Regions from separate parts of the Streptomyces aquilus genome, predicted to be linked through region 1. Evidence: riboswitches for the same ligand, from Rfam matches in the RefSeq annotation. Region 1 holds a riboswitch; each other region holds the start of a gene.

Region 1 (3,691 bases):
GTTGAGGATGCGGCGCAGCGGCACCGAGTCCTCGGGGTTGGCCAGCACCCGCAGGTAGGCCAGGACGTCCCGGACCTCCTTGCGCTCGTAGAAGCGGACGCCGCCGACGACCTTGTAGGGCAGGCCGACGCGGATGAAGATCTCCTCGAAGACTCGGGACTGGGCGTTGGTGCGGTAGAAGACGGCGACATCGCCGGCCTTCGCCTCGCCCGCGTCCGTCAGTCGGTCTATCTCCTCGGCGACGAACTGCGCCTCGTCGTGCTCGGTGTCGGCGACATAGCCGGTGATGCGCGCGCCGGCGCCCGCATTGGTCCACAGGTTCTTGGGGCGGCGGGACTCGTTGCGCTCGATGACCGCGTTGGCGGCGGACAGGATCGTCTGGGTGGAGCGGTAGTTCTGCTCCAGCAGGATCGTCGTCGCGTTCGGGTAGTCCTCCTCGAACTGGAGGATGTTGCGGATCGTCGCGCCGCGGAAGGCGTAGATCGACTGGTCGGCGTCACCGACGACGCAGAGCTCGGCGGGCGGGACGTCGAACTCGTTCGGCGGGACGTCCTCGTCGTGCGCACCCGTGCCTACCAGTTCCCTGACCAGGGCGTACTGGGCGTGGTTGGTGTCCTGGTACTCGTCGACCAGGACGTGCCGGAAGCGGCGGCGGTAGTGCTCGGCGACATCGGGGAACGCCCGCAGCAGGTTGACCGTCGTCATGATCAGGTCGTCGAAGTCGAGGGCGTTGGCCTCGCGCAGCCGCGACTGGTACATGGCGTAGGCCTGGGCGAGGGTCTTCTCGAAGCCGTCGGTGGCCTGGGCGGCGAAGTCCTCCTCGTCGATCAGCTCGTTCTTGAGGTTGCTGATCTTGGCGCTGAAGGACTTGGGCGGGAAGCGCTTGGGGTCGAGGTCGAGGTCACGGCAGACCAGGGCCATGAGGCGCTTGGAGTCGGCGGCGTCGTAGATCGAGAACGACGAGGTGAAGCCGAGCTTCTTCGACTCCCTCCGCAGGATGCGCACGCAGGCGCTGTGGAAGGTCATCACCCACATCGCGTTCGCGCGCGGGCCGACGAGCTGCTCGACGCGCTCCTTCATCTCGCCCGCGGCCTTGTTGGTGAAGGTGATCGCGAGGATCTGGCCCGGGTGGACATTCCGCTCGGCCAGCAGATAGGCGATGCGGTGCGTGAGCACGCGCGTCTTGCCGGAGCCGGCGCCGGCCACGATGAGCAGCGGGGTGCCGGAGTGCACGACGGCGGCCCGCTGGTTCTCGTTGAGCCCCTCGATCAGCGCCGCCGCGTCCAGGGCCGGGCGCGGGGCGCCGTCGCGGTAGTACGCGTCCCGGTCCGGCGGTACGTCGAACTTCCCGCCGAACAGATCGTCCGGAACGGGTTCCGGTCCGTGCTCGTCCTCGGGCGGCGGCGGGGGTTCCTCCTCGTGGCCCTGGGGGGCCTGGAGGTTCGCCAGGAAGCTGTCGTCAAAGAGGCCTGTCATCGCTCTCCGAGTCTAGGGCTCCCCACTGACACCCCGCCGCCGCCCCGAGAATTCGGGCCCTCTCACCCTCCAGGACCCCACCGTCACGTTCCGTGAGAAACCGCGCGATCTTCTCCCCCGCCCACCCAAGGTCACGAAAATGTATCGGGCCTATCGGACATCAACCTTCACAGGGGCCACACCCGTTGGCTACCGTGCCGGTCAGGCCGTACGACCCCCACCGGCGAACGTCGCCGGGCCGCGCGGCCTCCGCCGAGTCCGGTGCGCCGCCATGGCAACCGGAGCCGGGGACCCACACCGACCTTGGGGTGAATCGGCCCACTCCCTCTCGGGGACGGCCGTAGGGCACACCTTCCGAACCACCCGCCCGAACCCGACAGCTAACTCGGTAGGCGGAACATGGAAGGAGTCGCCTCCCTTGGCGTCGCACGCAAGGCCACGTCCTGCGGGAACGCGCGTAGCAGGCATACGCACCCCCGCGCTCGCAACGGCCGCCCTCACCTCCGTGGCCCTGCTCTCCCAGACGGCCACCGCCGCCCCCTCGACCGACGACAAGCCGAGCCTGGAGGAAGTCGAGAAGAAGGTCGACGACCTCTACCGGCAGGCGGAGTCGGCGACCGAGAAGTACAACTCGGCCAAGGAGAAGACCGCCGCGCAGCGCAAGGAGGTCGACACCCTCCTCGACGACGTCGCCCAGCGCACCCAGAAGCTCAACGAGGCCCGCGAGGAGCTCGGTTCCTTCGCCGCGGCCCAGTACCGCACCGGCGCCTCCGCGCCCGACACCGCGACCTTTCTGCTCGCGGACACCCCGCAGGACTACTTCGACCAGACGCAGCTGATGGGCCGCATGACGGACCGTCAGAAGGGTGCGGTCGACGACTACATCAGCGCCCAGTCCGCGACGATGAAGAAGCGCCAGGAGGCCACCGAGAGCCTGGAGACGCTCACCGGCTCGCAGGCCGACCTGAAGACCGCCAAGGCGACCGTCCAGCGCAAGCTCTCCGCCGCGCGCGAGCTGCTGTCGCAGCTGACCGCCGAGGAGAAGGCGCGGCTCGCGGCGATCGAGAAGAAGAAGCAGGAGGAGGCCGCCCGCAAGGCCGCGGAGCTGGCGGAGCAGCAGAAGGCGGCGGAGCAGAAGGCGAGCCCCTCCCCCTCCGAAACCACCCAAACCACCCAAACCGCCGACTCCTCCTACGCGACCAAGGCCGACAAGGCGCTCGCCTTCGCCCGCGCACAGGTCGGCAAGCCGTACGTCTGGGGCGCCACCGGCCCCGAGTCCTACGACTGCTCCGGCCTCACCCAGGCCGCCTGGAACGCCGCCGGCATCTCCCTCCCCCGCACCACCTACGACCAGGTGAACTTCGGCACCACGGTCTCCCTCGCCAACGCACAGCCAGGTGACCTGGTCTTCTTCTACGACGACGTCAGCCACGTCGGCCTCTACATCGGCAACGGCATGATGATCCACGCGCCGAAGCCGGGAGCGTACGTCCGCGAGGAGTCGATCTACTACGACGGCGAGTCGGCGATCCACAGCGTGGTGCGCCCGGCCTAGGCGTCGCCCCTCCGCGCCCCGCGCTCTTTTCTCCACGCCCGCGCGCGTGCCCCGCTCTGATCCCCCCACGCGCTCCTTAGCATCGCTTTCATGTCCGAGACGCCCCATACCTCCCCCCTCCGCACCTGGTGGGCGCAGCGCCCGCCCGCCGCCGGTTCCGCGGTGATGGCGACCGGCATCGTGTCGGTCGCCCTGCATCTGACGGGGTACGAGGTGATGTCCCGCATCGCCCTCGTGCTGGCGTGCGTGGCCTGGGTGGTGCTGGCCGCCGGCTTCGCCGTACGCCTGCTGCGGGAGCGTTCGCGCTGGGTGGCGGAGGCCGAGACGCCGGGCGCGCTCACGGCGATCGCCGCGACCACGGTGCTGGGCACCCGCTTCTCCGCCCTGGACTGGCAGCGGCTCGCCGAGGCGCTGCTGGCGCTGGCCACGGTGCTGTGGCCGGTGCTGATCGTGCTGGTCATGGGGCACTGGAAGCGGCGGATGCCGGGCGCGGTGTTCCTGACCTGCGTGGCGACGCAGGGCTTGGCGGTGCTCGGCGCGACGCTCGCGGGCGCGATCTCGACGGCGTGGCTCGCGCACGCGGCGCTGGTGCTGTTCTGGCTGGGCCTGGTCTTCTACGGCCTAGCCCTGGCCCGCTTCGACCTGCGCCAGGTGACGACG
Region 2 (3,691 bases), 2.2 Mb from region 1:
CCCGGTGATGCCCTGGACGGCCTCGCTGAACAGACCGCCGCCGGAGTCGGCGAACCGCACATGGCGGTCGTAGGGCCGGTCGCTCAGCGGCACGGTGAAGCGGACGCCCAGACCGCGCAGGAAGTCCCCCTGATCCGAGCCCGGCGTCTGCTCGCCGTCCCAGACGAAGGTGTGCACCAGACGGAAGGAGTCGGCACCGGCGAAGAAGGAGAAGCGCAGGGTGTACGGCAGCCAGGCCCGCCCGCCGTCGCGGTGCCGGCCCTCGACGCGGACGACGGCCCGGACCGGACCGTCCTGCTCCACCTCGACCTTCTCGACCCGGCCGGCGAAGTGCGAGAGGTCCGCGCCCTCCCGCACCGACTCCTGCCGCAGGGCGACCAGCTTGCCGTTCCGGGCGATCTCGGCCGACCCGCGCCGCACACTCCGTACGACGGTGTCGGAGCCCTTGGCGCCGAACACGGCGGTGATGACGCCGGTCGACACCTCGACGCGGCCCGCGGACCGGGTGACCGTGACCTGCTGCTCCGGCGCGGCCGGAGTGCCCGCCGCGAGCTTGTAGGCGGAGGCCTTCGGCGCGCCGGGTGCGAGGGCGTGCGCCGTCCACTTCACCGAGCCGTCAGGCCAGTAGCCGGTGACCCAGCTCTGGACGGGGACGTCGTCGCCCGCGGCGGTCGTCAGCCGGAAGGACTGCTCCGGCCGGTACGCCCCGCGCGCCCACGGCACGCCCCAGGTGGCACCGGCGTGGACGTCGGGCGCCGAGCCCTCCAGCCAGTGCAGTTCGGTGTCGTCGGCGTCCGCCGCGGCGGCGGTGCGGGACAGTGCCCAGGAGAACTGGGCCGCGGCGGCCGCGGCTGCGGCGCCCTTGATGACGGTGCGTCGGTCGACGCCGGGCACGGGGACCTCCGGATGCGGGTGCGGATGCCATGACGGTCAGAAAGCGCTTGCATCGCTTCGGAGATCACTGTGGTCCCACCCTCGCCTCCCTGTCGACGCTTTGGGCAGCCGCGCCACAAGACCGCAATGAACCGATCATGAAACGGCAAGACCCGACACCGAAGGCCGGACCCGGGGATCGGGATCCGGCCTTCGGTGGCATCGGGGGGAGCGTCAGCCGACGGCGACGCCCTTCGAACGGAGGTACCCGACCGGGTCGATGTCCGAGCCGTAGTCCGGCGTCGTCCGGATCTCGAAGTGGAGGTGCGGACCCGTCACGTTGCCGGTGGCACCGGAGAGGCCGACCTGCTGCCCCTCGGTGACGGTCTGGCCGGCCGAGACCGAGAGCGCGGACAGGTGGGCGTACTGCGCGTAGTAGCCGTCGGCGAGCCGGATGACGACCTGGTTGCCGTACGCGCCGCCCCAGCCGGCGGAGACGACGGTGCCCGCGCCCACGGCCTTCAGCGAGGTGCCGGTCGGGACGACGAAGTCGACGCCCGTGTGGTAGCCGCTGGACCACATGCTGCCGGCCACGTGGTAGCCCGTGCCGACGGTGGCGCCGGAGACGGGCAGGGTGAAGCCGCTGGAGCTGCCGGTGCCGGCGGACTCGCTGCTCTGGGTGGCGGTCGTCGCGTTCGAGGAGGACGAGGACTTCTCGGTGCTCGTGGACTTCTCGGAGCCGGCGGACCTGTCCGTGCTCGCCGCCGCCTTCTTGCCCAGCGTGAGCTTCAGGCCGGGGTGGATGAGCGAGGGGTCGGAACCGACGGCCTCACGGTTGTCCGAGTACAGCTTCTTCCAGCCGCCGGTGACGTTCTGCTCGTCGGCGATCTTCGAGAGGTAGTCACCGGCCTTCACCGAATAGGTGCGCACGGTCGCGGTGTTCGCGGCGCCCTTCTTCTGCGTGGCCTTCTCGGTGGCCGTCTTCGCGGCGACCGGAACGGACCGGACGGCCTTTTCCGAAACCGACTGCGCCACGGACTGACCGGTGGCCGCGTGGGCGCCTGCGGCCCCCATCAGAGGCAGGGCGAGTGCGGCGCCACCGGTTCCGGCGACGGCGATCGAGCGGGTGAGGCGCTGGGACTTCGGACGGCGGTGCTTACCCTTCGCGGGCATGGCGAATTCCTCTCCGGCGCCTGCGAGGTGAGCTGTCGGGTGCGGACTGGAGATGTCCGGACGCACCGAGGTGCGACTTAACCCCAAGCCTGTTCCGGAAGACCGGTCCAGGCGGTTGTACCTGTGGGTCCCCCGCTCCTGCCGTTCACGGGTGAGTTGTGCGGATTCCGGTCGGCGGCAGGATTGGGCGTCCGTCCGGATTGGTGGCGAACGTAAGCGAGGAAGACGCAAAGGGACAAGTAAGAGGTTCCAGGGTGATTGCGTTCCTCTTGATCCGCCGCGAAATTCACGGTCACCCTCCGTGTTTTGGCGGGCCTTCCCGGAACGCAATCACCCAGCTTTTGACAGCGAATTACGTGAACATGACGAACGACTCAGGGTCACCGATATGACGCTGCTCACGTGCCGTTCGCACAGCTTCCCTTATTCCAGAGCGAGTTGGAATGAAGGCTACGGAAGCCACCAATTCGGACAGAAAGCTCAGATGCGACGCAGCCGTAGAACTGCCGCATCCAGATCGCCCCGCAATCCCACCCGCAGCCCGTGATGCAGCAATACGGCACCTCTGTGAATTTCGCCCGTTTCACGGCATTCATACGACGCCTTCGGGTCGAGCCCGCGCAGCCGCAGCGCCGGAACGGGTTCGCCGTACCGCTGCGACTGGAGCCAGGCCAGGACGACGGTCTCGTCCCCGAGGACGTACTGCACGGCGCTCAGGCCGTCGCCCTGCGGCGCCCGGAGCCGGTACTGGTCGCCGCGCTGCACGAGCGGCCGGATGTCCTTGTAGAGCTCCACCCACTCGCGGGCCTCGGCGAGCTCCTCCTCGCTCCACCGGGTGAGGTCGCCGCCGACACCGAGCACCCCTGCCATGGCGCTGACGAAGCGGAAGCGCAGCGAGCTGACCCGGCCGTTGAGCATGGCGTTCGGACTGTCGGTGACCCAGGCCGCCATCACGCGCGCGGGGTGGATCTGACTGAAGCCGTGCTGGATGGCGAGCCGGTCGAGCGGGTCGGTGTTGTCGGAGGTCCACACCTGGTCCGTACGGCCCAGGACGCCGAGGTCGATGCGGCCGCCGCCGCCCGAGCAGGACTCGAAGGCGACGCCGGGGTGGGCGGCCCGCAGCCGGTCCAACAGGGCATAGAAGGCGTGCACATGGTCGACCCAGAGCCGCTGCGGATAGGCGTCGCCGGGCCAGCCCGCGTCGGTGAAGCAGCGGTTGAAGTCCCACTTCACGTAGTCGATCGGGGCGCTGGACAGCAGGGCGTCGAGCTGCCCCCACAGGTACTCCTGGACGTCCTCGCGCGCGAGATTGAGGACGAGCTGATTGCGCAGCTCCGTCCGCTTTCGTCCCGGCTGGAACTGCACCCAGTCGGGGTGTGCCCGGTACAGGTCGCTGTCCGGGTTGACCATCTCGGGCTCGACCCAGATGCCGAACTGCATCCCGAGCCCGTGCACGTAGTCGGCGAGGGGCTTCAGGCCGCCCGGGAAGCGGTCGCGGTTGACCGTCCAGTCGCCGAGTCCGGCGCGGTCGCTGGTGCGGGCGCCGAACCAGCCGTCGTCCACGACGAACAGCTCGACGCCGATGGCCGCGGCCCGCCGCGCGAGGTTCCCCTGCTGCTCCTCGGAGATGTCGAACTCGGTGGCC
Region 3 (3,691 bases), 1.2 Mb from region 1:
GATCGCCAAGGCCGACGGCAACCCCGTCAACGCGGCCTCCATGCTGGCGGTCCTGGGCCTCGGCGCCCAGGGCGGCGAGGAGATCGTCCTCGCGTCGGACGCCGAGGGTGCGGACGCCGCCCTCGACCGTCTGGCGAAGCTGGTCTCCGAGGGGCTCGAGGAGCTTCCCGAGACCGTCTGATTTATCGGGCCGTATCGGGTCCGGCTGAATCACGGCACCGCTGAAGGGCTCGTCCGAGTTTATCGGGCGGGCCCTTTCGAATTCCCTCTCGCGGGCAGCAGAAATACTTCCCCGCGAATTACTGCTTCTTTGTATACGGCCCTCGTGTTAATGCCGCAGGCTCGGCATGTTTACGGGATGTTGCGAGTTCCTCACACGTTCGGGCCGATCTCCCGCGGCGCGGAATCGAAGGCGGTGCGCCGCGGTCGAGCGCTCGGTGTGCAGCGCGGTGACCGCACGCGCGCGTTCCGCGTCCCCGCGTGCCACGGCGTCGACGATCGCGCCGTGCTCCGCCCAGGACTCCACGGGGTTGGCGGGCGCCTCCACGGTGTACATCCAGGAGATCTTGTGGCGCAGCTGGGTCAGCATCGAGGTCAGGGCGGGGCTGCCGGAGGCCTGGGCGAGCGTCTCGTGGAACCAGCCGCCCAGGGAGCGCAGATCCTCGCTGTTGCCGCGCCTGGCCCGCTCCTGGCCCAGCCTGACCAGGCCACGCAGGACCTTCAGGTGCGCCTCGGTGCGCCGCTGGGCGGCCCGGGAGGCGCCGAGCGGCTCCAGGAGCATCCGCATCTCCAGCAGGTCGGCGGCCTCCTGCTCGGTCGGTTCGGCCACGCACGCGCCCGCGTGCCGCCGCGTCACCACGAAGCCCTCGGCCTCCAGCGTGCGCAGGGCCTCCCGGACGGGGACGCGGGAGACGCCGTAGCGGCGGGCGAGGAGTTCCTCGGTGAGGCGGCTGCCGCGCTCGTGGACACCGGAGACGATGTCGTCCCTGATCGCGGTGCATACCGAGTGCGCCGGAATACGCATGACCGACCTCCGCTTTAATCCCCGTGAAACGTCGACGATTGACGTGTGTTCAGTGACTCTATTGCAAGGAACGGGAATTTCCGATGGCGGACCGGAATCCATGGATATTTTTTGGACAGCGGGGTGCCGAAAACGGCGAAACCCCGGCTCGGTGAGCCGGGGTTCCGGGAGATCTTGCGGTCCGCCGTCGGACGGTCACACCGCGCTTCAGACGTTCACGCCGAGCCTCGGACGTTCACGCCGCGCTTCAGACGTTCACGCCGTGCGAGCGCAGGTAGGCGACGGGGTCGATGTCCGAGCCGTACTCCGGAGTCGTCCGGGCCTCGAAGTGCAGGTGCGGGCCGGTGACGTTGCCGGTCGCGCCGGACAGGCCGATCTGCTGGCCCGGGGTGACCGTCTGGCCGACCGAGACACCGATGGACGACAGGTGACCGTACTGGGTGTACGTGCCGTCGTTCATCTTGATCACGATGTTGTTGCCGTACGACCCGCCCCAACCGGCCTCGACGACCGTGCCGGAGCCGACCGCGTGGACGGAGGTGCCGCTGGCGGCGTGGAAGTCAACGCCGGTGTGGCTGCCGGAGGACCAGACGGCGCCGCCGGCCTTGTAGCCGGTGGAGATGTACGAGCCCGAGATCGGGGCGACATAGGTGTTGAGGCGCTTGCGCTCGGCGGCGGCGCGGGCGGCGCGCTCCTTGGCCTCGCGCTCCTTCTTGGCCTGGGCGGCGGCCTTCTTGCGGGCCAGCTCCTCGGCCTTCTTCTGAGCGGCCTCCTCGGCGGCCTGCTCCTGGGCGGCGGCCTGGGCGTCGATCTGGTCGGCGACCGAGTCGCCGATGGTGACGACCGGGATGAGTCCGGTCTGCTCGACCGCGGGCTCCGCGGCGAGGGCCGGGGCGGCGAGGGTGCCGATGACGCCGGTGGTGGTGAGGGCCGCGACCCCCGCCGCGCGGGCGGTGCTGCGCTTCATCCGGCTCGGGGCACGATGCTTCCCGGTGGGGCGCGTGAACGCCATGTGGAGGCTGATCCTTTCCTTCCCTCTCGCCTACCGGGTTAGCTGACGGGTTCGGAGCAGGAAGGTCTCCTACGGACCCCCTCGCTTCACGCGCGGGCGTCCGATTCACCCCAGGGACTGCATGGGTCCCCGGCTCCCCTGGCTCGCGCCGTACGGGGACTCGGCGATGACTGTCCGGTGCCGCGGGCGCGGCGCACTGCCTGACGGACAGCCCGGACGACGCTAAGCGGGGCGACTTTCAATCCCCAAACGGATCAGGCAATTTGTAGCGCATCCCACAGGGCAAACAGCCAACCAGCCTTCAATTCATTCCTTATTCGGACATTAAGGGGCCCTGGTGACGCTTCAGTCACCAGGGCCCCTTCACGCGCGCGTGCCTCTACTCGGCCGTCACCACGGTCACTTCACCGATACCGAGGGCCTCCACGGGCTCCTTGATGGCGGCCGCGTCGCCGACCAGGATCGTCACCAGGCGGTCCACCGGGAAGGCGTTGACGGCCGCCGCGGTGGCCTCGACGGTGCCGGTCGCGGCGAGCTGCCGGTACAGCGTGGCCTGGTAGTCGTCGGGCAGGTACTGCTCGACCTGGTCGGCCAGCGTGCTCGCCACGGCCGCCGCGGTCTCGTACTTGAGCGGGGCGACGCCGACGAGGTTCTGCACGGCGACGTCGCGCTCGGCGTCGGTGAGCCCCTCCGCGGCGAGGGTGCGCAGCACCGTCCACAGGTCGTCCAGCGCCGGACCGGTGTTGGGGGTGTCCACGGAGCCGCTGATGGCGAGCATCGCGGCACCGGTGCCGTCCGGGGCGGACCGGAGGACCTGCCCGAACGCCCGTACGCCGTAGGTGTAGCCCTTCTCCTCGCGCAGGACGCGGTCCAGACGGGAGGTGAGGGTGCCGCCGAGGCAGTACGTGCCGAGCACCTGCGCGGGCCACACGCGGTCGTGCCGGTCGGCGCCGATACGGCCGATCAGCAGCTGCGTCTGGACGGCGCCGGGGCGGTCCACGATGACGACCCGGCCGGTGTCGTCGGCGGTGATGGCGGGCACCGGGCGCGGCTCGGCCGCGGAGCCGGTCCAGGAGCCGAGGGTGTCGCCGAGCAGCCCGTCCAGGTCGACGTCGGTGAGGTCGCCGACGACCACGACGGTGCCGGTGGCCGGGCGGACGTGCTTCTCGTAGAAGGTGCGTACGGCGGCCGAGTCGATGTTCCGCACGGTCTCCTCGGTGCCCTGGCGGGGGCGCGACATGCGCAGGTCCGCCGGGAACAGCGTCCGGGAGAGCTCCTTGGCGGCCCGGCGCGAGGGGTTGGCCAGCTCGTGCGGGATCTCGTCGAGGCGGTTGGTGACGAGGCGCTCGACCTCGTCGTCCGCGAACGCGGGCGCCCTGAGGGCGTCGGCGAGCAGCCCGAGCGCCTTGGGCAGCCGGGAGACGGGGACTTCGAGGCTCAGACGGACGCCGGGGTGGTCGGCGTGCGCGTCGAGGGTGGCGCCGCAGCGCTCCAGCTCGGCGGCGAACTCCTCGGCGGAGTGCTTGTCGGTGCCCTCGGAGAACGCGCGCGCCATGATCGTGGCGACGCCGTCCAGGCCCGCCGGTTCGGCGTCCAGGGGGGCGTCGAGGAGGACCTCGACGGCGACGACCTGCTGGCCGGGGCGGTGGCAGCGC
Region 4 (3,691 bases), 1.2 Mb from region 1:
CGGCTGTGTCGAGGAGCGCGAGGACGCCATCGCCGCCTACACCCAGGCCCTGCTGTTCCGGATCACCGGCAAGCAGCAGCACGCCGTGAAGGCCAGGGAGATCATGGACGCCTGGTCGGCGACGATGCGGCGGCACACCGAGGAGGACGCCGGGTTGCAGACCGGGTGGGCCGGGTCGACGTGGGCGCGGGCCGCCGAGATCGTCCGGCACAGTCCCGGCGCGGGCTGGCCGGCGGACCGGGTCGCCCGGTTCGAGACCATGCTGCGCACGGCGTATCTGCCGACCGTCACCCGCAAGGTCCCCGACTACAACGGCAACTGGGACCTCGTGATGACCGACGCGGCCATCGGGATCGCCGTCTTCCTGGAGGACCGCAAGGCCTTCGAGCACGCCCTGGAACGGTTCCGCGAGCGCGTGCCCGCCTACTTCTACCTGGCGAAGGACGGCAAGCTGCCGCTCACGCCCAAGGGGTCGACCGTCAACACCCCGCAGAAGCTCACGACGTACTGGTTCGGGCAGCGGACGTACAAGGACGGCATGTCCCAGGAGACCTGCCGCAACTTCAAGCACGTCGGCTACTCCGTCGCCGCCACCGCCCACATCGCCGAGACCGCCTGGCACCAGGGCATCGACCTGTACGGCGAGGTGAAGGACCGGCTCAAGAGCGCCCTCGCCTTCCACGCCCGGTACCAGGCCGGGGAGTCCGCCCCCGTGTGGCTGTGCGGCGGCAAGGTGGACCGGAACATGGGGCCGGACCTGGAGGTCGCCCTCAACCACCTGGAGAACCGCCTCGGCATGGCCGTCCCGGCCGCCCACAAGCTCGCCGAGGAGACCCGCCCGGCCGGTACCGACAACCTCTTCGTCTCCTGGGAGACCCTGACCCACGCGGGCAATCCCGGCAGCTGAGAACCGCTCGTGAGCTGGGGCGACGTAAAGGTGGCGCGAGGGGTCCCGCGGATGGCGTATGCTGGTTTCACCGACGCGGGGTGGAGCAGCTCGGTAGCTCGCTGGGCTCATAACCCAGAGGTCGCAGGTTCAAATCCTGTCCCCGCTACTGAAGGCCCAGGGCCGGAATCCAGATCAATGGATTCCGGCCCTGAGTCGTTGTCCGGGCCCTTTCCGGCCGTCGGAGACATGGGCGATGTCACGGCCGGTGATCAGGCGAGCGCCCTCCGCATAACAACTGACATACCGTCAATACCTGTGAGTCTCCTGTGGGTCTCCGGGGGCGGGGTCAACTCGCCCGTTTTTCACCGGCCATGACCCCTACGTCCTGCCGAAAAAGGTTAATGATCAAGCAGAACAGCTTGGAATCCGTACCCCGGGTCTATTAACGTTCGATAACGCAGCGCGGTCGTCCCAGCCGTCACAAGAGTCGGCTCCGTGCGCACGCGCCGAATCCCGCAAGGGAACCGGGGAACCACCAACTTGGGGTGAATCACGCGGAAGTCGCCGTGGCAGCACGGCGGTTATACGCGCGTAGGAGACCTTCCTGCTCCGAACCCGTCAGCTAACCCGGTAGGCGAGAAGGAAGGAAAGGAGCACGCCCACGTGGCGTCAAACCGGCCTGCCCCCGAGGCCCCGTACGTGCCGAGCCAGCGCAGCACCGATGCCTTCGGCTACGGCAGCTACCACCACGACGAGGGCCCGCAGGACGTCTGGAATCCCACCGAGGACTCCCTCCGCCCGCCGCGTGGCAAGCACCGGGTGGCCAAGCAGCGCGGCGGGGGACTCGCCCGCAGCTCCACGGTCCTGGGCGTCGGTGTCATAGCCGCCGTCGGCGCGGGCGGCATGGCCAGCGCCAACACCGGCAAGCCGCCGGTCTCCATCTCGATCCCCGACCTGCCCAACGTGGGCGGCGTCTTCGGCGGTGACGACGAGGCCCCCAAGGGTTCCGCCACCGCCCTCAGCAGCCTGGCCACCAGCGCCACGCGGACCGCCGAGAGCGGCTCGGACGCCGGTGAGGCGCTGCGCAACCGGATCATGGCGCAGGCCGAGAGCCAGCAGAACCAGGTCGACAACAAGGCGCAGCTGGCCGCCGAGGCCGAGGTCGCCACGCAGACCGCGAAGGCCGAGGCCGCCGCGCTCAAGCAGGCCGCCGACGACGCCGCCGCGGCGAAGAAGGCCGCCGAGGAGAAGGCCGCGAAGGAGGCCGAGGCCAAGCGCCTCGCCGAGCTCGCCAAGCAGTTCACGCTGCCGACCTCCTCGTACACGATCACCTCGACCTTCGGTCAGGCCGGCTCGCTGTGGTCCTCCGGCTACCACACCGGGCTCGACTTCGCGGCCCCCACGGGCACGCTGATCAAGGCGATCCACAGCGGCACCATCACGGAGGCCGGCTGGGCCGGCTCCTACGGCTACCGCACGATCCTCACCCTCGACGACGGCACCGAGCTGTGGTTCTGCCACCAGTCCTCGATCAGCGTCAGCGTCGGCCAGAAGGTCAGCACCGGCGACGTCATCGGACGCGTCGGCGCGACCGGCAACGTGACCGGCGCCCACCTGCACCTGGAGGTCCACCCGGGCGGTGCGGACACCGGCATCGACCCGATGGCGTGGCTGCGGAGCAAGGGCCTGAACCCCTGACCTCTCAGAGGCGCGCCTCTCTCTGAACCCCGGCGGTCCTGACGCTCACCCCCCGACGTCAGGGCTGCCGGTCCGCTGTGTACGGAATACCGGCTTCCGGCGCAGGTGTTGATCCCGTACATGACTTCTCTTCGCAAGCTGGGCACGTCCGATCTCGAGGTCTTCCCGCTCTCCCTGGGCGGCAACGTCTTCGGCTGGACCGCCGACGAGGCGCAGTCCTTCGCCGTCCTCGACGCCTACGCCGCCGCGGGCGGCAACTTCCTCGACACCGCCGACTCCTACTCGAACTGGGTGGAGGGGAACTCGGGCGGCGAGTCCGAGACCATCATCGGCAAGTGGACCAAGGCGCGCGGCAACCGCGACGACGTCGTGATCGCCACGAAGGTCAGCCAGCACCCGGAGTTCCAGGGCCTGCGGGCCGCCAACATCAAGGCCGCCGCGGACGCCTCCCTGCGCCGCCTGGGCACCGACCACATCGACCTCTACTACACCCACTTCGACAAGCCCGAGGTGCCGGTCGAGGAGATCATCGGCGCGCTGGACGAGCTGGTGACGGCGGGCAAGGTGCGGCACATCGCCGCGTCCAACATCTCGGCCGAGCGGCTGGAGAAGTCGCTGGCCTTCTCCGAGCGCGAGGGCCTGGCCCGGTACGTGGCGCTCCAGCCGCACTACAACCTGGTCTCGCGCGAGACGTACGAGGGCGAGCTCCAGGACCTGGCGGAGCGCACCGGCCTCGCCGCCGTCCCCTACTTCGCGCTCGCCTCCGGGTTCCTCACCGGCAAGTACCGCGACGGCGAGGTGGTGGAGGGCGCCCGGGCCGCCGGAGCCGGCAAGCACCTGGAGACCGAGCGGGGCCGCAAGGTCCTCGCCGCCCTCGACGACGTCGCCGAGGCCCACCGCGTGCCGGTCGCCACGATCGCCCTGGCCTGGCTCGCCGCCCAGCCGACGGTGACGGCCCCGATCGCCTCGGCGCGGGTGGTGGACCAGCTGCCGGCGCTGCTCAAGGTCGCGGAGGTGACCCTCACGGAGGCCGAGGTGGAGCGGCTGACGGAGGCGTCCGCGTAGCTTTCGTCAGGTCTGGTAGGGGTTGTACGCGGGGTACGG

Evidence for each region. A riboswitch is a leader RNA that binds a small molecule or an ion and turns the genes downstream of it on or off. The one in region 1 is predicted to bind cyclic di-AMP.
Region 2: linked by a shared signal. The riboswitch ahead of EJC51_RS39540 (M23 family metallopeptidase) and the one ahead of EJC51_RS29750 (C40 family peptidase) in region 1 are both predicted to bind cyclic di-AMP.
Region 3: linked by a shared signal. The riboswitch ahead of EJC51_RS35340 (M23 family metallopeptidase) and the one ahead of EJC51_RS29750 (C40 family peptidase) in region 1 are both predicted to bind cyclic di-AMP.
Region 4: linked by a shared signal. The riboswitch ahead of EJC51_RS23735 (M23 family metallopeptidase) and the one ahead of EJC51_RS29750 (C40 family peptidase) in region 1 are both predicted to bind cyclic di-AMP.

Annotation. Positions count from the first base shown of each region.
Region 1 covers NZ_CP034463.1:6,434,346-6,438,036, reverse strand. Annotated here, with positions in the region: gene pcrA (DNA helicase PcrA) at 1-1,476, opposite strand, end outside; cyclic di-AMP (ydaO/yuaA leader) riboswitch at 1,717-1,886, shown strand; gene EJC51_RS29750 (C40 family peptidase) at 1,895-3,031, shown strand; gene EJC51_RS29745 (tellurite resistance/C4-dicarboxylate transporter family protein) at 3,122-3,691, shown strand, end outside.
Region 2 covers NZ_CP034463.1:8,650,921-8,654,611, reverse strand. Annotated here, with positions in the region: gene EJC51_RS39545 (exo-rhamnogalacturonan lyase family protein) at 1-894, opposite strand, end outside; gene EJC51_RS39540 (M23 family metallopeptidase) at 1,108-2,046, opposite strand; cyclic di-AMP (ydaO/yuaA leader) riboswitch at 2,049-2,219, opposite strand; gene EJC51_RS39535 (alpha-galactosidase) at 2,527-3,691, opposite strand, start outside.
Region 3 covers NZ_CP034463.1:7,661,100-7,664,790, reverse strand. Annotated here, with positions in the region: gene EJC51_RS35350 (HPr family phosphocarrier protein) at 1-181, shown strand, start outside; gene EJC51_RS35345 (GntR family transcriptional regulator) at 329-1,024, opposite strand; gene EJC51_RS35340 (M23 family metallopeptidase) at 1,272-2,036, opposite strand; cyclic di-AMP (ydaO/yuaA leader) riboswitch at 2,049-2,212, opposite strand; gene EJC51_RS35335 (M16 family metallopeptidase) at 2,416-3,691, opposite strand, start outside.
Region 4 covers NZ_CP034463.1:5,189,738-5,193,428, reverse strand. Annotated here, with positions in the region: gene EJC51_RS23745 (alginate lyase family protein) at 1-907, shown strand, start outside; tRNA gene EJC51_RS23740 (tRNA-Met) at 982-1,055, shown strand; cyclic di-AMP (ydaO/yuaA leader) riboswitch at 1,384-1,541, shown strand; gene EJC51_RS23735 (M23 family metallopeptidase) at 1,553-2,587, shown strand; gene EJC51_RS23730 (aldo/keto reductase) at 2,708-3,652, shown strand; gene EJC51_RS23725 (PrsW family intramembrane metalloprotease) at 3,659-3,691, opposite strand, start outside.